Mesorhizobium onobrychidis: one gene and its partner. The protein of the gene in region 1 interacts with the protein of each later gene in a pairwise test. Links are inferred from orthologs where the notes say so. Each region holds a gene or a part of one and is shown in the gene's direction. Other genes may lie near its edges. The genes, in order: recR and recO.

Evidence for each region.
Region 2: the proteins of recR (region 1) and recO interact in binary tests that used the Escherichia coli proteins (3 or more experiments, as listed by UniProt). The link is inferred for Mesorhizobium onobrychidis from one-to-one orthologs.

Annotation. Positions count from the first base shown.
Region 1 is NZ_CP062229.1:51,291-60,321, reverse strand. The notes cover bases 3,117-5,838. They hold recR (recombination mediator RecR), read left to right. Parts: upstream 3,117-4,035; coding sequence 4,036-4,641; downstream 4,642-5,838. Other genes in these bases: IHQ72_RS00255 (lytic murein transglycosylase), read left to right, coding at 4,813-5,838; IHQ72_RS00265 (cell wall hydrolase), read left to right, coding at 3,117-3,953. Also shown: IHQ72_RS00285 (HIT family protein), read right to left, coding at 1-140; IHQ72_RS00275 (DNA polymerase III subunit gamma/tau), read left to right, coding at 592-2,436; IHQ72_RS00270 (YbaB/EbfC family nucleoid-associated protein), read left to right, coding at 2,460-2,783; more of IHQ72_RS00265, read left to right, coding at 3,042-3,116; more of IHQ72_RS00255, read left to right, coding at 5,839-6,090; IHQ72_RS00250 (ABC transporter substrate-binding protein), read left to right, coding at 6,316-7,959; IHQ72_RS00245 (ABC transporter permease), read left to right, coding at 7,978-9,031. UniProt on the Escherichia coli protein: May play a role in DNA repair. It seems to be involved in an RecBC-independent recombinational process of DNA repair. It may act with RecF and RecO.
Region 2 is NZ_CP062229.1:5,278,797-5,285,345, reverse strand. The notes cover bases 2,000-4,738. They hold recO (DNA repair protein RecO), read left to right. Parts: upstream 2,000-2,850; coding sequence 2,851-3,627; downstream 3,628-4,738. Other genes in these bases: IHQ72_RS26330 (DUF2339 domain-containing protein), read left to right, coding at 4,205-4,738; IHQ72_RS26350 (aminoglycoside phosphotransferase family protein), read left to right, coding at 2,000-2,802. In the rest of the region: lepB (signal peptidase I), read left to right, coding at 1-177; rnc (ribonuclease III), read left to right, coding at 182-907; GTPase Era, read left to right, coding at 904-1,836; more of IHQ72_RS26350, read left to right, coding at 1,879-1,999; more of IHQ72_RS26330, read left to right, coding at 4,739-6,549. UniProt on the Escherichia coli protein: Involved in DNA repair and RecF pathway recombination.

The DNA of each region.
Region 1 (9,031 bases):
CGCTGCGGCACCAGAAGCAGCCACGGCCAGCGGCGGTCGTTCATCACCCGCAACTCGCACAGGCCGAGCCACATCAACTGCTCGCTGTCCGCCTCCAGACGAGCATCCAGCGTGAATCCGGCCTCGAGGCCCGGCAGCATCGGCGTTTCCTTCACTTTTGTAGTGTTTTTTAGACTTTTGAACGCTAGAGCGGCTGCCGGTGGCCCGCAAGAGGCGGCAAGCGAATCATTGCTTTGTGACGGCAGTTATGCTAACGGTTTGGCTATGGTGCTGATTTGCGCCAATGACCCGCCCCGAGGCGGGTTTTTTGTTTCAGCTTTCGGCGCCACTCCCGGCTGATTGATCCTGCGCCCTTGCATTTCATCGCCGAATTGCCGATATGGAAAGCGGGAGGTTGGTGGTGGACGGTCCACTCGCCAACCGGGTCAGGTCCGGAAGGAAGCAGCCCTAACGAGCCCGGAACGGGTCATTGTTCCAGCCTCCCACCTCTTCGCCTTTCTCCCGCGACATTGACGGCGCCAAGCCCTGCGGGCGAAACTATGCGCAGGAATCGGCCGCCTGCAGGCGCGGCCCTTGGAGCTTTACGGGCGAATGAGCGAAGCCGGAAATTCGGGAACGGAAAAGGCCGCCGCCTATCGCGTTCTGGCGCGCAAATACCGTCCTGCGAATTTCTCCGAACTGATCGGCCAGGAGCCGATGGTCCGCACCCTCACCAATGCTTTCGCCACCGGCCGGATAGCCCAAGCCTGGATGCTGACTGGCGTGCGCGGTGTCGGCAAGACGACGACGGCGCGCATCCTGGCGCGGGCGCTCAATTACAAGACCGCGACTGTCGACCAGCCTTCGGTCGATCTTGCCGTGCTGGGCGAGCATTGCCAGGCGATCATGGAAGGCCGCCATGTCGATGTCATTGAGATGGACGCCGCCTCGCACACTGGCATCGACGACATCAGAGACATCATCGAGCGCGTGCGTTACGCGCCGGTCTCGGCGCGCTACAAGGTCTACATCATCGACGAAGTGCACATGCTCTCGACCCAGGCCTTCAACGGCCTGCTGAAGACGCTGGAAGAGCCACCGCCGCACGTCAAATTCATCTTCGCCACCACCGAAATCCGAAAAGTTCCGATCACCGTCTTGTCGCGCTGCCAGCGCTTCGATCTCAGGCGGATCGATGCCGGCGCGCTGGTCGCGCATCTCTCCTCGATCGCCGGCAAAGAAGGCATTGCCGTCGACGACGACGCGCTGGCGATGATCGCCCGGGCGGCCGAAGGCTCGGCGCGCGATTCGCTGTCCATTCTCGACCAGGCGATCGCCCATGGCAGCGGCGCGGTCAGCGCCGAAGCGGTGCGCGCCATGCTCGGGCTGGCCGACCGCGCCCGTATCGTCGACCTGTTCGAACATGTGATGAAGGGCAATGTGGCGGCCGCTTTGGCCGAGTTCCGTAACCAGTACGATACCGGCGCCGATCCGGCCGCGGTGCTGACCGACCTTGCCGAGTTCAACCACCTCGTCACCCGGCTGCGCTTCGTACCGACGGCCCTCGATGACGCCTCGCTGTCGGAGGACGAGCGCCGGCGCGGCGCCGATTTCGCCAAGACGCTGTCGGTCAGGGTGTTGTCGCGGACCTGGCAGATGCTGTTGAAAGGCATTCCCGAGGTGCAGTCTTCCAACCGGCCGGTCAGTGCCGCCGAAATGGTGCTGATCAGGCTGGCGCACGCCGCCGACCTGCCGACGCTGGACGAGGCATTGAAATCGCTGGAGAGCGGAGCATCGGTGCCCAATGGCGCGCCACGTTCGAATGGTGCGCCCGCAAGCTCTGTCGTCGCAAATCCCGGCCCAGCAAATCCCGGAAATGGCGGCGCCAGCGCTGTGGCGCAGACGCGGATGCCGACGGCCAATGGCGGCGCGCAGACCATGCGGCTTGTCGAACCCGAGCCGATGCCTGCAGCCTTCGGTCCGGCGCCGGAGCCGGTCGCGGATGCGCCGGTGCCGGTGCCGGCGCCGGTGCCGGTGAAGTCGCTGGCCGACATCGTCGCCCTTGCCGATGCCCAGCGCGACATGGCCTTCAAGGTGCTGGTGAAGCGCTGCGTGCGCCTGGTGCGCATCGAGCCGGGCCGTATCGACGTCAGCCTGACCGATGACGCGCCGAAGATGCTGCTCAACGATCTGACCGCCAAATTGCGCGCCTGGACCGGCCGCAGCTGGCTGGTCTCGCTGTCAAAGGAAGAAGGCGGCCAGACGCTGGCCGAGATGGAATCAACCAAACGCGAAAACGCGCTCCTCGATGCCAAGAGCGACCCGACCGTCGCCGCCATCCTGGCGCGTTTTCCCGGCGCCAAGATCATCGACGTGCGCATTCCCGACGCACCGGAAACCGATGCGGTGGAGGCCGAGGTTCCGATCGAGCCGGCCACAGACGAAGACGAAACCTGATATCAATCGTAGAGGACCACGCGATGAAAGATCTTCTCGGCCTGATGGGCAAGGCGAAAGAAATGCAGGCCAAGTTCCAGGCCATGCAGGACGAGATCGCCACGTTGGAAGCCACCGGACAGGCCGGCGGCGGCCTGGTCAGCGTGACGCTGACCGGCAAATTCGAGATGAAGTCCCTGAAAATCGACCCGTCGCTGTTCAAGGAGGACGAGGTCGAGATTCTGGAGGATCTGCTTCTCGCTGCCCACAATGACGCCAGGGCCAAGGTCGAGCAGATGATGCAGGAAAAGACCCAAGCATTGACCGCAGGACTGCCGATACCGCCGGGAATGAAGCTGCCGTTCTAAGGTGTGTTATAGCTATGCCGATCGACTGAGCCCATTGCTCCAGCCTTGGGGAAGCCCCTCCTGTGGAGATCCTAAGATAGGATCCATGCCGTTATAGTGGCCATGGAGTGCCATGCCGCGATCCGGCGGTCGCTTGCTCCACCGTGTCCATTCGGCAACTCCGCACACTTAATAACGCTTTAGCCATCTTTTTGCCTGAAAGTGTCTCATTCTTGCCGCAACCAGGGGCGGGCTGGCGACAGAATTGAGGGGATATCTTTGATCGCGACCCGATGGAAGACGCCGTTGCTGCTCGGCGTCATCACCTCTCCGCTGTTTTTGGCAGCCTGCAGTCAGACCACGCACGGTCTGTCCGTGGCCAGCCTGACCGATACCGTCAGGTCCCGGCCCTACAGCCACACAGCGAAGGACAAGGAGTGCCTCCAGCGCGCGATGTTCTTCGAATCCAACCGGTCGAGCCGTGACGGGATGATTGCCGTCGGCACGGTGGTCATGAACCGGCTGCGCTCCGGCAAGCACGGCAACACCATCTGCCAGGTGGTCGGCGAGCGTGGCCAGTTCGCGCCGGGCGTGATGACACGGCGGATGAATTCGAAGGCGATGCCCGATGTCGAGGAAGCCGCCGAGGCGGTGCTCAAGGGCGAGCGCAAGGCCAAGCTGAAGAACTCGATGTTCTTTCACACCGCCGGCCTGCGTTTCCCCTACAAGAACATGCACTACACCATGGTCGCCGGCGGCAACGCCTTCTACGAAAAGCGCGGCCGGAACTGGAAACCGTTGCCGGACGAGCCCACGGTCGCCATGGCACAGTCCGCACCGCGGACTTCGGCGCGCGCCGCACCAGTGACGCTCGTGGCCTCCGCGGCGCCGGCCGCCAAGGCAGAATTCGCCAAGGCAACATCCACCAACGCAACCTATGTAACCGCGGTCGCATCGCAACCGGCGATCCCCAAGAAGGCGACGCCGGAGAAGGCGACCCTTGTGGCGATGCAACAGCCGATGCAGGAGCCGGACGCGGCCCGTTTCGGCGGCGCCGCCGGTGCGCGACCGGTCACGTCATTCCCGGCGGTGCCGGCTGAGCCGACCATGTCGTTTGAATCGACACCCGAGAACACCGACGCCATTGGCGCGATGATCGCCGGCGAGACACGGCCGCTGGAAGCGTACTGACGGCAGCAGCATCCCTGCGCGTGAACGGGCCGCACGCCGCTGGAGTGTTCCAAAGCGCGCGGAAAAATCCTAAACCGATGCGATGTCGAAGCGAATCGCCGGTCCCGAGATCGAACGCCTGATCCAGCTTCTGGCCAAGGTGCCGGGGCTTGGGCCCCGTTCGGCCAGGCGAGCAGCGCTTCACCTCATCAAGAAGAAGGAGCAGTTGCTGTCGCCTCTGGCCGCCGCCATGAGCGAGGCGGTCGACAAGGTGCGCATCTGCTCGACCTGCGGCAATGTCGATACATCCGACCCCTGCATGATCTGCACCGATCCGCGCCGCGACGCCGGCACGCTTATCGTCGTCGAGGACGTGGCCGACCTGTGGGCGCTGGAGCGGGCGGCCGCCATGAATGTCCGCTATCACGTGCTCGGCGGATCGTTGTCGCCGCTCGACGGCATCGGCCCCGAGCAGCTCAACATCCGCTCGCTGGTCGACCGTGTCGCCGGCGGCGAGGTCAAGGAGGTGATCCTTGCCGTCAATGCCACGGTCGAGGGCCAGACCACCGCGCATTATCTCACCGACCAATTGTCCGGCTTCGACATCAAGGTAACGCGGCTGGCGCATGGCGTGCCGGTCGGCGGCGAGCTCGACTATCTCGACGAAGGCACGCTGGCCGCCGCGCTGCGCTCGCGGACGGCGTTTTGAGGCGGGAGGGGTGCTCTTGAGATGATTGCATTCCGTCGTGCCCCCCTCTGTCCTGCCGGACATCTCCCCCACTTGGGGGGAGATCGGCTGTCATCGAAGGCTTCGCTTATCTTCAACGTTGAAGAGAAGGCGCGGTCAGTGCAGCTGCCAATCTCCCCCCTCGTGGGGGAGATGTCCGGCAGGACAGAGGGGGGCGCGACAGAACGCGGACTTTGCAGGCTGGCCGTCGCTTTTCTCCTCGTCGCACTGACTGCCTTCCTCCTCGCCACCCCCGCCTCAGCCACAAAAATCGACGACCAGTTCCACGCTTGGCTGCAAGCCGATCTCTGGCCCGAAGCCAACGCCAACGGCATCTCCAGAAAAACCTTCGACGCCGCCTTCGACGGCGTCAAACCGAACCTCAAACTGCCCGACCTGGTGATGCCGGGCAAAAAGGCGACGACGCCGCAGAAGCAGCATCAGGCGGAGTTCGGTTCGCCCGGCGCCTATTTTGCCGAAAAGACGGTTCGCGCCGTCACCGCTGGTGGCCGCACGCGCGCAGCGGCCAATGTCAGGACGATCGCCGCGATCGAGAAGCGCTACGGCGTGCCGGGCGAGGTGCTGCTGGCGATCTGGGGCCGCGAGAGCGGTTTTGGCGCGGCGAAGATGCCTTACGACGCCTTCGAAGTGCTGGGCACCAAGGCATTCATGGCGACCAGGAAGGACTTCTTTCGCACCGAGCTTATGGCAGCACTCGAGATCGTCGAGCGCGGGCTGGCCCCGGCTGGGGCGATGAAATCGTCATGGGCAGGCGCGCTTGGCCAGCCGCAGTTCATGCCGAGTTCGTTCCTCAGACATGCCGTCGATTTCGATGGCGACGGTCGGGCCGACATCTGGAACTCGGTGCCGGACACGCTGGCCTCGATCGCCAACTATCTCGTCCACTATGGCTGGGTGAAGGGCCGCGGCTGGGGCTTCGAGGTGACGGTGCCTGAAGCGGTCTCCTGCTCGCTCGAAGGTCCGGACCAGGGCAAGAGGATTTCCGAGTGGGCTGATATGGGCATCGAGCGCGTCGCGGCAAGACCGTTTGCGGCGCGCGAGTTGAGGGCCGAAGGCTTTCTTTTGATGCCGGCCGGGCGCAGCGGTCCAGCCTTCATCGTCACGCCCAATTTCTACGTGCTGAAGCAATACAACACCAGCGATCTCTACGCCCTGTTCATCGGCCACGGCGCCGACCGAATCGCCCATGGCGACAGCAATTTTTCAGGGCGTTGGGGCGCGGTCGGCGGGCTCCAGAGGTCGGATATCGCCGCCTTGCAGCGGGCGCTGGAGGCCGAGGGCTATGACGTCGGCAGCGCCGACGGCCTGCCCGGTTTCAAGACGCGCCGCTCGATCGGCAAATGGCAGGCCAGGGAAGGTCGCGCCGCCACCTGTTTTCCCAACGCCGACCTGGTCACCGCGTTGAAATAGCTGCACTCCGGGTTGTCGCTTCCGGCGGTGGTGGCTGCCTGATCTGGTCCAACAAACAGCTTTGCAAATGCTCGTTGCCGCGCTTGAAAGCGCCGGATATGGTGAGGCGGAACTGGATAAAAGTTGCCCAAGACAACCGGTTCAGGGGGCACCGTTGATTTGGCAAGAGAACGCCACAAGCCTGGGCTGGGAACTCAGGTCAACAAAAACAGGGAACAGTTAAAAATGATGATGGAAAAGTTTGCTCTACGCTCCCGCTTCTTGCTCGCGGGCGCAGCCATGTCCGCGCTGCTTCTGGCCGGTGCGCCTGCCCTTGCCGTCACGCCCGCCGACACGCTGGTCGAGGGTTTGGCGATCGACGACATCATCTCGATGGATCCGGGCGAGGCGTTCGAGTTCTCGACTGCAGAGGTCACCGGCAACACCTACGATCTTCTTGTCCGCCTCGATCTCAGCGATACGTCCAAGGTCAAGGGCGATCTCGCCGAAAGCTGGACTGTCTCCGACGACGGCCTGACCTACACCTTCAGGCTCAAGCCCGGCCTGAAATTTGCCTCGGGCAACCCGATCACCGCAGCTGATGTCGCCTATTCGTTCGAGCGCGCCATCAAGCTCGACAAGAGCCCGGCCTTCATCATCGGGCAGTTCGGCATCAATGGCGACAACGTCACTGAGAAGGCCAAGGCCGTCGATGACACGACGTTCCAGTTCACTGTCGACAAGGCCTATGCGCCGAGCTTCGTCTTGAACTGTCTGTCGGCAACGGTCGCCTCGGTCGTTGACGCCAAGCTGGTCAAGGAACATGTCGCCGCGGTGACGCCGAGTGCCGACTACAAATACGACAATGACTTCGGCAACGCCTGGCTGAAGACCGGCTATGCCGGCTCCGGCGCCTTCAAGCTGCGCGAATGGCGGGCCAACGAGGTCGTCGTCATGGAGCGCAACGACAATTATCACGGCGAAAAGGCCAAGCTTGCCCGCGTCATCTATCGCAACATGAAGGAAAGCTCGGGCCAGCGCCTGGCGCTGGAGGCCGGCGACATCGACGTTGCCCGCAATCTCGAGCCGAACGACCTCGACGCCATCGCCAAGAACGCCGATCTCACCACCACCAGCGCACCAAAGGGCACGGTCTTTTACATCAGCCTCAATCAGAAGAATCCGAACCTCGCCAAGCCCGAGGTTCGCCAGGCCTTTAAATATCTTGTCGACTACGATGCCTTGAGCTCGACTATCCTCAAGGGCATCGGCGAGATCCACCAGACCTTCCTGCCGAAAGGCGTGCTCGGGGAACTGGACGAGAATCCGTTCAAATTCGATGTCGCCAAGGCCAAGGAACTGCTTGCCAAGGCCGGCCTCGCCGACGGCTTCAGTGTCACCATGGACGTGCGCAGCAGACAGCCGGAGACAGGCATGGCCGAATCGATCCAGCAGACGCTGGGACAGGCCGGCATCAAGCTGGAGATTATCCCCGGCGACGGCAAGCAGACGCTGACCAAATACCGCGCCCGCAATCACGACATCTATATCGGCCAGTGGGGCCAGGACTATTTCGATCCGAACTCCAACGCCCAGACCTTTGCCAGCAACCCGGATAATTCGGATGAAGGCAAGACCAAGACGCTCGCCTGGCGCAACGCCTGGGACATTCCGGACTTGACCAAGGAAACGGAAGCGGCCCTGCTCGAGAAGGATTCGGCCAAGCGCGCCGCAATGTACCAGGATCTGCAGAAGAAGGTCCTCGAAACCAGTCCTTTCATCATCATCCACCAGCAGCTGGAAGTGGCCGGCCTGCGCAAGAACCTCAAGGGCTTTGCGCTCGGCCCGAGCTTCGACACCAATTTCGTCGGTCAGATCTCCAAGGAGTGATTCCCGCGGACGCGCCGCATGAGCACTGTTGAAAGCGAAGCGACGGCAGGGCGCGGTAGCGCCCGTGCTGTCGCTGTCGCGTCGTCGATCGCCCGCTTCCTGGTCATCGCGATAACCACCTATCTCGGTCTTCTCGCGGTGACCTTCTTCATCGGCCGGGTGATCCCCATTGACCCGGTGCTGGCGGTGCTCGGCGACCGGGCGCCGGCCAATGTCGTCGAGCGCACGCGCCGCGAGATGGGGCTCGACCTGCCGCTGATCGAACAGTTCTACATCTATGTGAAAAATGCCCTGAACGGCAATTTCGGTACCTCGGTGCTGACCACCAATCCGGTGATGACCGACATTCGCCGCGCCTTTCCGGCGACGATCGAGCTGGCGACGCTGGGAACGCTGATCGGTGCATTCCTTGGTGTGCCGCTCGGCGTGCTGGCTGCGGTCCGGCGCGGCAGCATCATCGACCAGATCGTGCGCATCATCGGCCTGGTCGGCTACTCCGTGCCGATCTTCTGGCTGGGACTGCTGGCGCTTGTGCTGTTCTATGCCAGGCTGCAATGGGTGGCTTTTCCCGGCCGCCTCGATATCGTCTACGAATACACCTTCACGCCGATCACCGGCTTCTATCTTCTGGATGCGCTGTGGCAGCGGCAGTGGGATGTGTTTCGCGACGCCTTTCGCCACATCATCCTGCCGGCCTCGCTGCTTGGCTATTTCTCGCTCGCCTACATCAGCCGGATGACCCGCTCGTTCATGCTGAACGAGCTTGCCCAGGAATATATCGTAGCGGCGCGCGCCAAGGGCCTGTCTGAGACGCGCATCATCTGGGGCCACGCATTGCGTAACGCGGCGGTGCCGATGGTCACCGTGATTGCGCTCTCCTATGCCGGCCTGCTCGAAGGCTCGGTGCTGACCGAGACCGTGTTCTCCTGGCCGGGTATCGGCCTCTACATCACCAATTCCCTGCAGAATGCCGACATGAACGCGGTGCTCGGCGGCACCATCGTCATCGGCTCGGTCTTCATCGGCATCAACCTCCTGTCCGATCTGCTCTACCGGGTGCTCGACCCAAGGA
Region 2 (6,549 bases), 5.2 Mb from region 1 along the record:
GATAACAGAGACAATTCCTCGGACAGCCGCTTCACCGTAGGTTTCGTGCCCGACGACAACTTGGTTGGCCGCGCCAATCTCATCTTCTTCTCGATCGGCGGCAGCGCCAGCCCGCTCGAAATCTGGAAATGGCCGTCGCTGATGCGCGCGTCGCGCCTGCTCCATTTCGTCAATTAGGATCATGGCGGCGACAAAACGGCTGACCGTCGACGCGCTCGCCGAAGCGCTCATGGAGCGCACCGGCCACGCCTTTGCCGACCGCCAGCGCCTGCAGCGCGCGCTGACCCATGCCAGCGCCCGCAGCAACCATGCCGGCATCGACTATCAGCGTTTCGAATTCCTGGGCGACCGCGTCCTCGGACTGGTCGTCGCCGACATGCTGCTGGCGGCGTATCCGGACGCTGCCGAAGGTGAGCTGTCGCTCCGGCTCAACGCGCTGGTCAATGCCGAGGTGCTGGCGGACATCGCCGAGGAGATCGGCCTGCCGGAGTTGATCCGTGCCGGCTCGGACGTACGCGGCCTGGACGGGCGCAAACGCGTCAATCTGCGGGCTGATGCGCTGGAATCGCTGATCGCCGTGCTCTATCTCGACGGCGGGCTGGAGGCGGCCCGCGCCTTCATCCACAAATACTGGCGGCCGCGCTCGCAGGCCATCGGTGCCGCCCGCCGCGATGCCAAGACCGAACTGCAGGAATGGGCGCATCAGGCGGCAGGCGCCGTGCCGGTCTACATAATTGACAGCCGCGAGGGACCGGACCACGATCCGCTATTCACCGTCAGCGTCAAGGTCGGCGCCTATCCGCCGGCGATCGGCAGCGGGCGCTCCAAGCGCGAGGCCGAGCAAGCCGCGGCCACTGCACTGCTGTTGCGCGAAGGCGTCTGGCTCAATAAGGGGAGCGCGGCATGACCGCCACCGATGACGTCCCGCCGGCAACAGAAGCTGCCGTCACACACTCCGGCTTCGTCGCGCTGATCGGCGCGCCCAATGCGGGGAAATCGACGCTGGTCAACCAACTGGTCGGCGCCAAGGTGTCGATCGTCACCCACAAGGTGCAGACGACGCGCGCCATCGTGCGCGGCATCGCCATCCACAACAACACACAGATCGTCTTCGTCGACACGCCGGGCATTTTCAGGCCGAAGCGGCGGTTGGACACGGCGATGGTGACGACCGCCTGGGGTGGCGCCAAGGACGCCGACATCGTGCTGTTGCTGATCGACGCCGAGCGCGGCATCAGGGGCGACGCCGACGCCATCCTCGAACGGCTGAAGGATGTCCGCCAGCCGATGGTGCTGATCCTCAACAAGGTCGACCGGGTCAAGCCGGAGGCGCTGCTGGCCCTGTCCGCGGCAGCGAATGAAAGGGTGCCCTTCAAGCGCACCTTCATGGTCTCGGCGCTAACCGGGTCGGGTTGCAAGGACCTGCTCGACTATCTGGCCGAAACCCTGCCTGCCGGCCCCTGGTATTACCCGGAGGACCAGATCTCCGACCTGCCGATGCGTCAGCTGGCGGCGGAGATCACTCGCGAAAAGCTCTATCTCAGGCTGCATCAGGAACTGCCCTATTCCTCCCATATCGAGACCGAGAAATGGGAAGAGAAGAAGGACGGCTCGGTGCGCATCGACCAGACCATCTATGTCGAACGCGACAGCCAGAAGAAGATCGTGCTCGGCCACAAGGGCGAGACGATCCGTGCCATCGGCCAGGCGGCACGCATGGAGATATCCGGTATCCTCGAACAGAAGGTGCATCTGTTCCTGTTCGTCAAGGTGCGCGAGAACTGGGGCGACGACCCCGAGCGCTATCGCGAGATGGGGCTGGAGTTTCCGCATTAGAGCATGTTCCCGAAAAGTGGGAGCCGGTTTTCGGAAAAGATCATGCTCAAACAAGAAGTCACTATCGATACAGCTCTCGTGAGCCGGTTGGTCGCCACGCAATTTCCCCGATGGAAGGATCTTGCTGTCAGGCCGGTTGCATCGGGCGGATGGGACAACAGGACCTTTCGTCTCGGAGACGATATGCTGGTGAGGCTGCCGAGCGCGGCGGCCTATGCCTTGCAGGTGGAAAAGGAACACCGCTGGTTGCCAAGGCTTGCGCCTCTGCTGCCGCTGCCTGTCCCGGTTCCCTTGGCGATGGGAGCCCCGACCGACAACTATCCCTGGCATTGGTCCGTCTACCGCTGGATCGAAGGCGAGACGGCGACGCTGGAGCGTATTGCCAGCCTGCCGCAATTCGCGGCCAGCCTGGCCCAGTTCCTGGTCGCCCTGCAACGGATCGATCCCGCCGGTGGACCGGCGCCAGGGCAGCACAATTTTTTTCGCGGCGGACCACTGAGCGTCTATGACGGTGAAACCCGGCAGGCAATTGCAGCCCTCGACGGCAGGATCGACACGGGCGCCGCCAGCGCGGTCTGGGAAGCAGCGCTTGCCGCGACATGGTATGGCGCGGCCGTTTGGTTCCACGGTGACGTCAGTTGGGGAAACCTGTTGGTCAGGCAAGGCGCTTTGAGGGCCGTGATCGACTTCGGGACTTCGGGCGTGGGCGATCCGTCGTGCGATCTGGCGATTGCGTGGACGCTCTTCGAAGGGGAAAGCCGAGAGTTGTTTCGCGCGGGTCTTCAGGCCGATGAGGCAACCTGGGCGCGAGGCCGTGGCTGGACGCTATGGAAAGCGCTGATTACGGCCGCCGGCCATATAGACGTCAATCCAATCGAAGTTGAAAAGTCGCGACGCGTGATCGATGAAGTGCTTGCCGATCACCAGCGCGCGGACCGCTACGGAAGGGGCTCACAGAGGGCCTGAAAAACCCCAATCTTGATTTCGCCACCGAAGCGGTGACAAGCTCCGTTCATGGAATGGCGCGACGAGGGAATCATTCTCGGCACCCGCAAGCATGGCGAAACCAGCGCCATTCTTGAGGTCATGACGCGTGCGCATGGCCGCCACCTCGGCCTTGTGCGCGGCGGCCGCTCGCGCAAGCAGCAGCCGGTTCTGCAGCCCGGCAACCGCGTCGACCTGTTGTGGCGGGCGCGGCTCGACGAACACCTTGGCACCTTCCAGGCCGAGGCGATCGAGATGAACGCCGCCCGGCTCATGGACAGCGCCGTCGCCATCTATGGGCTGCAGACCATGGCTGCGCATCTGCGCCTGCTGCCCGAGCGCGACGCCCATGACGGCCTCTACGAGACACTGGCCGTGATGATCGCTCACCTCGACGATACGGACGCCGCCGGCGAGCTGGTAGCGCGCTTCGAACTGCTGATTCTCGACGAACTCGGCTTCGGCCTCGATCTCAGCCAGTGTGCCGCGACCGGCGCCAGGCAAGACCTTGCCTATGTCTCGCCGAAATCCGGGCGCGCCGTGTCGCGCCAGGCAGGCGCGCCATGGCGCGACAAGATGCTGGTGCTCCCCGCATTCCTGCAGCGCGGCTCCGGCCTGCGCGCCGATCCGGCGGCGATCGAGGACGCCTTCCGGCTGACCGGCTTCTTCTTTTCCCGCCATGTCTACGAGCCGCGCGGGATCGAGGCGCCCGGTGCCCGCGCCGGCTTTCTCGCCGCCTTGCGCAAGCACCACGCGGCGGGCAAGGAGATTGGCGCCGAGACCGCCGCCGGAGAAATCATTACATGAGCGAAGTGGAACTTTATCCCGGCCGGGTCTCGCCGCTCGGCCTCGGCACCATTCCGCACGGCGACATCTCTAGATATACCGGCCTGGAATTGCTCCAGCGCATCATCGACAACAAATACCCGGCGCCGCCGATTTCGTTCCAGCTCAGTTTCGACCTGACCGAAGTGTCGGAAGGACGCGCGGTGTTCCGCGGCATGCCGAACGAGCGCTATCTCAACCCGCTGGGTGGCGTGCATGGCGGCTGGGCCGTACGCTGCTGGATTCGGCCCTTGCCTGCGCGGTGCAAACGCTGCTCGACAAGGGCGAGGCCTATATGACGGCGGAGTTCAAGGTGAACCTGACACGGCCGATCACGCCGAAGACCGGCGAGGTGGTGTGCGAGGGCAGGGTGGTGCACAAGGGCCGCACATTGGCGGTTTCGGAAGCAACGCTCAAGGATGCCAACGGCAAGCTGCTGGCTTTTGGTACCGAAACGTGCTCGATCTTTCCGGCTGCCAGTCTGGCGGCGCGCTGACTCGGCTGGCCGTCTGGCCGCCGTATTTGTCAGTAACTACTGGCTTGGTTTGGGGGAACCGCCATGTTCGAAAGCCTGATCGGCCTAGTCGCGATCATCGTGCTGTTCGTCATTATCTCGCGCCAGCAGAGCCGTATCGGCCTGATCGAGCGCGAGCTTGGCGCGCTGCGCAGCCTCGTGCTTTCGGGCGCGCATGTGGCCCCGCCGCAGGCCAAGCCGGTAGAACAGGCCGCAAACGACAGCATGCCAACAGACGCGGCAGTTGCGGCCGTGACCGAAATTGTCCCGTCATCGGCGGGCGAGGCTGAGGAAAAGCCGTCCATAGAGGTTGAAGCCGGGGAGATTGCATCCGGACCGTGGGCTGCGGGCGAAGCGGCGCCGGCTGGATCTGCACCTGCGCAACCGGCCGCCGCGACGGCGAAAGCGACGCAAAAGCCTGACATTGAAACGGCGCTCGGCACCCGATGGGCGGTCTGGGTCGGCGGCATCGCGCTGGCGCTGGGCGGCCTGTTCCTGATCCGCTACACCATCGAGGCCGGCATTTTCGGTCCCGGCGTGCGGCTGAGCATGGCAGCAATGCTCGGGCTGGTGCTGGTCGCCGTCGGCGAGTTCATCCGCCGTACCGGCTTCAAGGTGCCGGTGCAGGGCGTTGCCGGCGCCTACATTCCGGCGATCCTGACGGCGGCCGGCGCCTTCATCCTGTTCGGTACGGTCTATGCCGCGCATGGCGTCTACGGCTTCATCGGGCCGGCGCTCGCCTTCACGCTGCTCGGCGCCATCGGCGTGGCGACGATCGCAGCAGCGCTCGTACACGGCCAGGCGCTTGCCGGCATCGGCCTGCTCGGCGCGGTGGTGACGCCGATGCTGGTCGCTTCGCAGGCGCCTAATCCCTGGGCGCTGTTCGGCTATTTGGCGATCGTGCTCGCCGCCACCGGCGTCATCGCCCGCCTGCGCGACTGGAAATTGCTGATGGCGGCAGCGTTCGTCGGCACCGGCCTCTGGACCATTCTTTACATGACAGATGCGCCGGGCACCAACCTGCCTGTCATCCTCTTCATCAACGCGGTGACCCTGGCCGTGCTCGCCCTCGTCTGGCTCGGCCGTCGCCGCGGCGAAGCACAACCGGCCACGGGCTTCGACGGGCCGTCGATCGCACCTGGCTTCTTCGTCGGTCTTTCGGCGATGTCGCTTTTCGTTGACCCCGCATACGCTGCCGTCGGCGATGCCCTGCCGGGAGCAGCACTTATCGCAGCCCTGGTCGCGGTAGCGCTCTACCGGCCGCTGGCGCTGGCGCTTCTGCACGCCGCAGGGCTGGCGACGGTGCTGGTCTATCTCGGCATCATTCCGCCAACCTCCGTCGCTGCAGACTTTTCAGGTGGCGTTCTCGACGTCGAAGGTCTGCCGGCGGCAGTTGCCGATACGCTGATGCTCAGGATCGGTATCTTTCTTGGACTTATGTTCATCGGCGCCGGATTCTGGGCTGCGCGCAAATTTGCCGCGTCGGCACAAATCCGCGCCGCCTCATGGGCGGCATGGGGCGCTGTCGCGCCGCTGGTCATTCTGTTGGCGCTCTGGTTCACCTTCGGCAATCTCGACCGCGATCTTGTCTACGCGGCGGTTGCAGCCCTTCTGGTGGTGGTCTTCGCCGCCGGCGGCGAGTGGATAGCGCGCGGTGAAGAGCCGCCGCTACAGGGCGGTGCTGCCGTCTCCTTCGCGATTGGCGGGGCAGCAGTCGCCGCCTTGCTGATGATCTACATGGCCTTCGGGTCCGGCTGGACCACCATCCTCCTGGGTGCGGCGGCCATCGTGCCGGCGCTGGCCACCCGCTGGCGCGCCTATCCGGTGCTCGGCTGGATTTCGGTCGGCACGGTCATCGCCGTACTCGGCCGCGTCGCCTTCGATCCGACAATCGTCGGCGCCGAATTCCTGTCGACGACGCCGGTATTCAACTGGCTGCTGCCGGGCTACGGCGTGCCGGCGCTTGCCTTCGGCTTTGCCGCCTGGCAGCTTGCCCGCACCACAAATGGCCGGCCACGCCTAGCCATGGAAGCGGGCGCAGCACTGTTTGCGCTGCTCACGGTTGCCATATTGGTGCGCCACGCCATGCATGGCGGCGCCATCGACACGGGTGCTGTCACGCTCGCCGAGCAGGCGATCTACACGCTGATCGCCATCGGCGCCGGCGCCATCCTGGTCGCCATCGACATGCGCTCGCCAAGCTCGGTGCTGCGCTATGGTTCGCTTGCTGCGGGCGTGGTCTCGGTCGCCTTCATCGTCATCCAGCATTTTGGGGCGCTGAACCCGCTGTTTACTGACGAATCGACCGGGCGAATCCTGGTGTTCAACCTGCTGTTCCTCGCCTATTTCTTGCCGGCCGCCGCTGCCGGCGGGCTCGCGCTCTATACCAG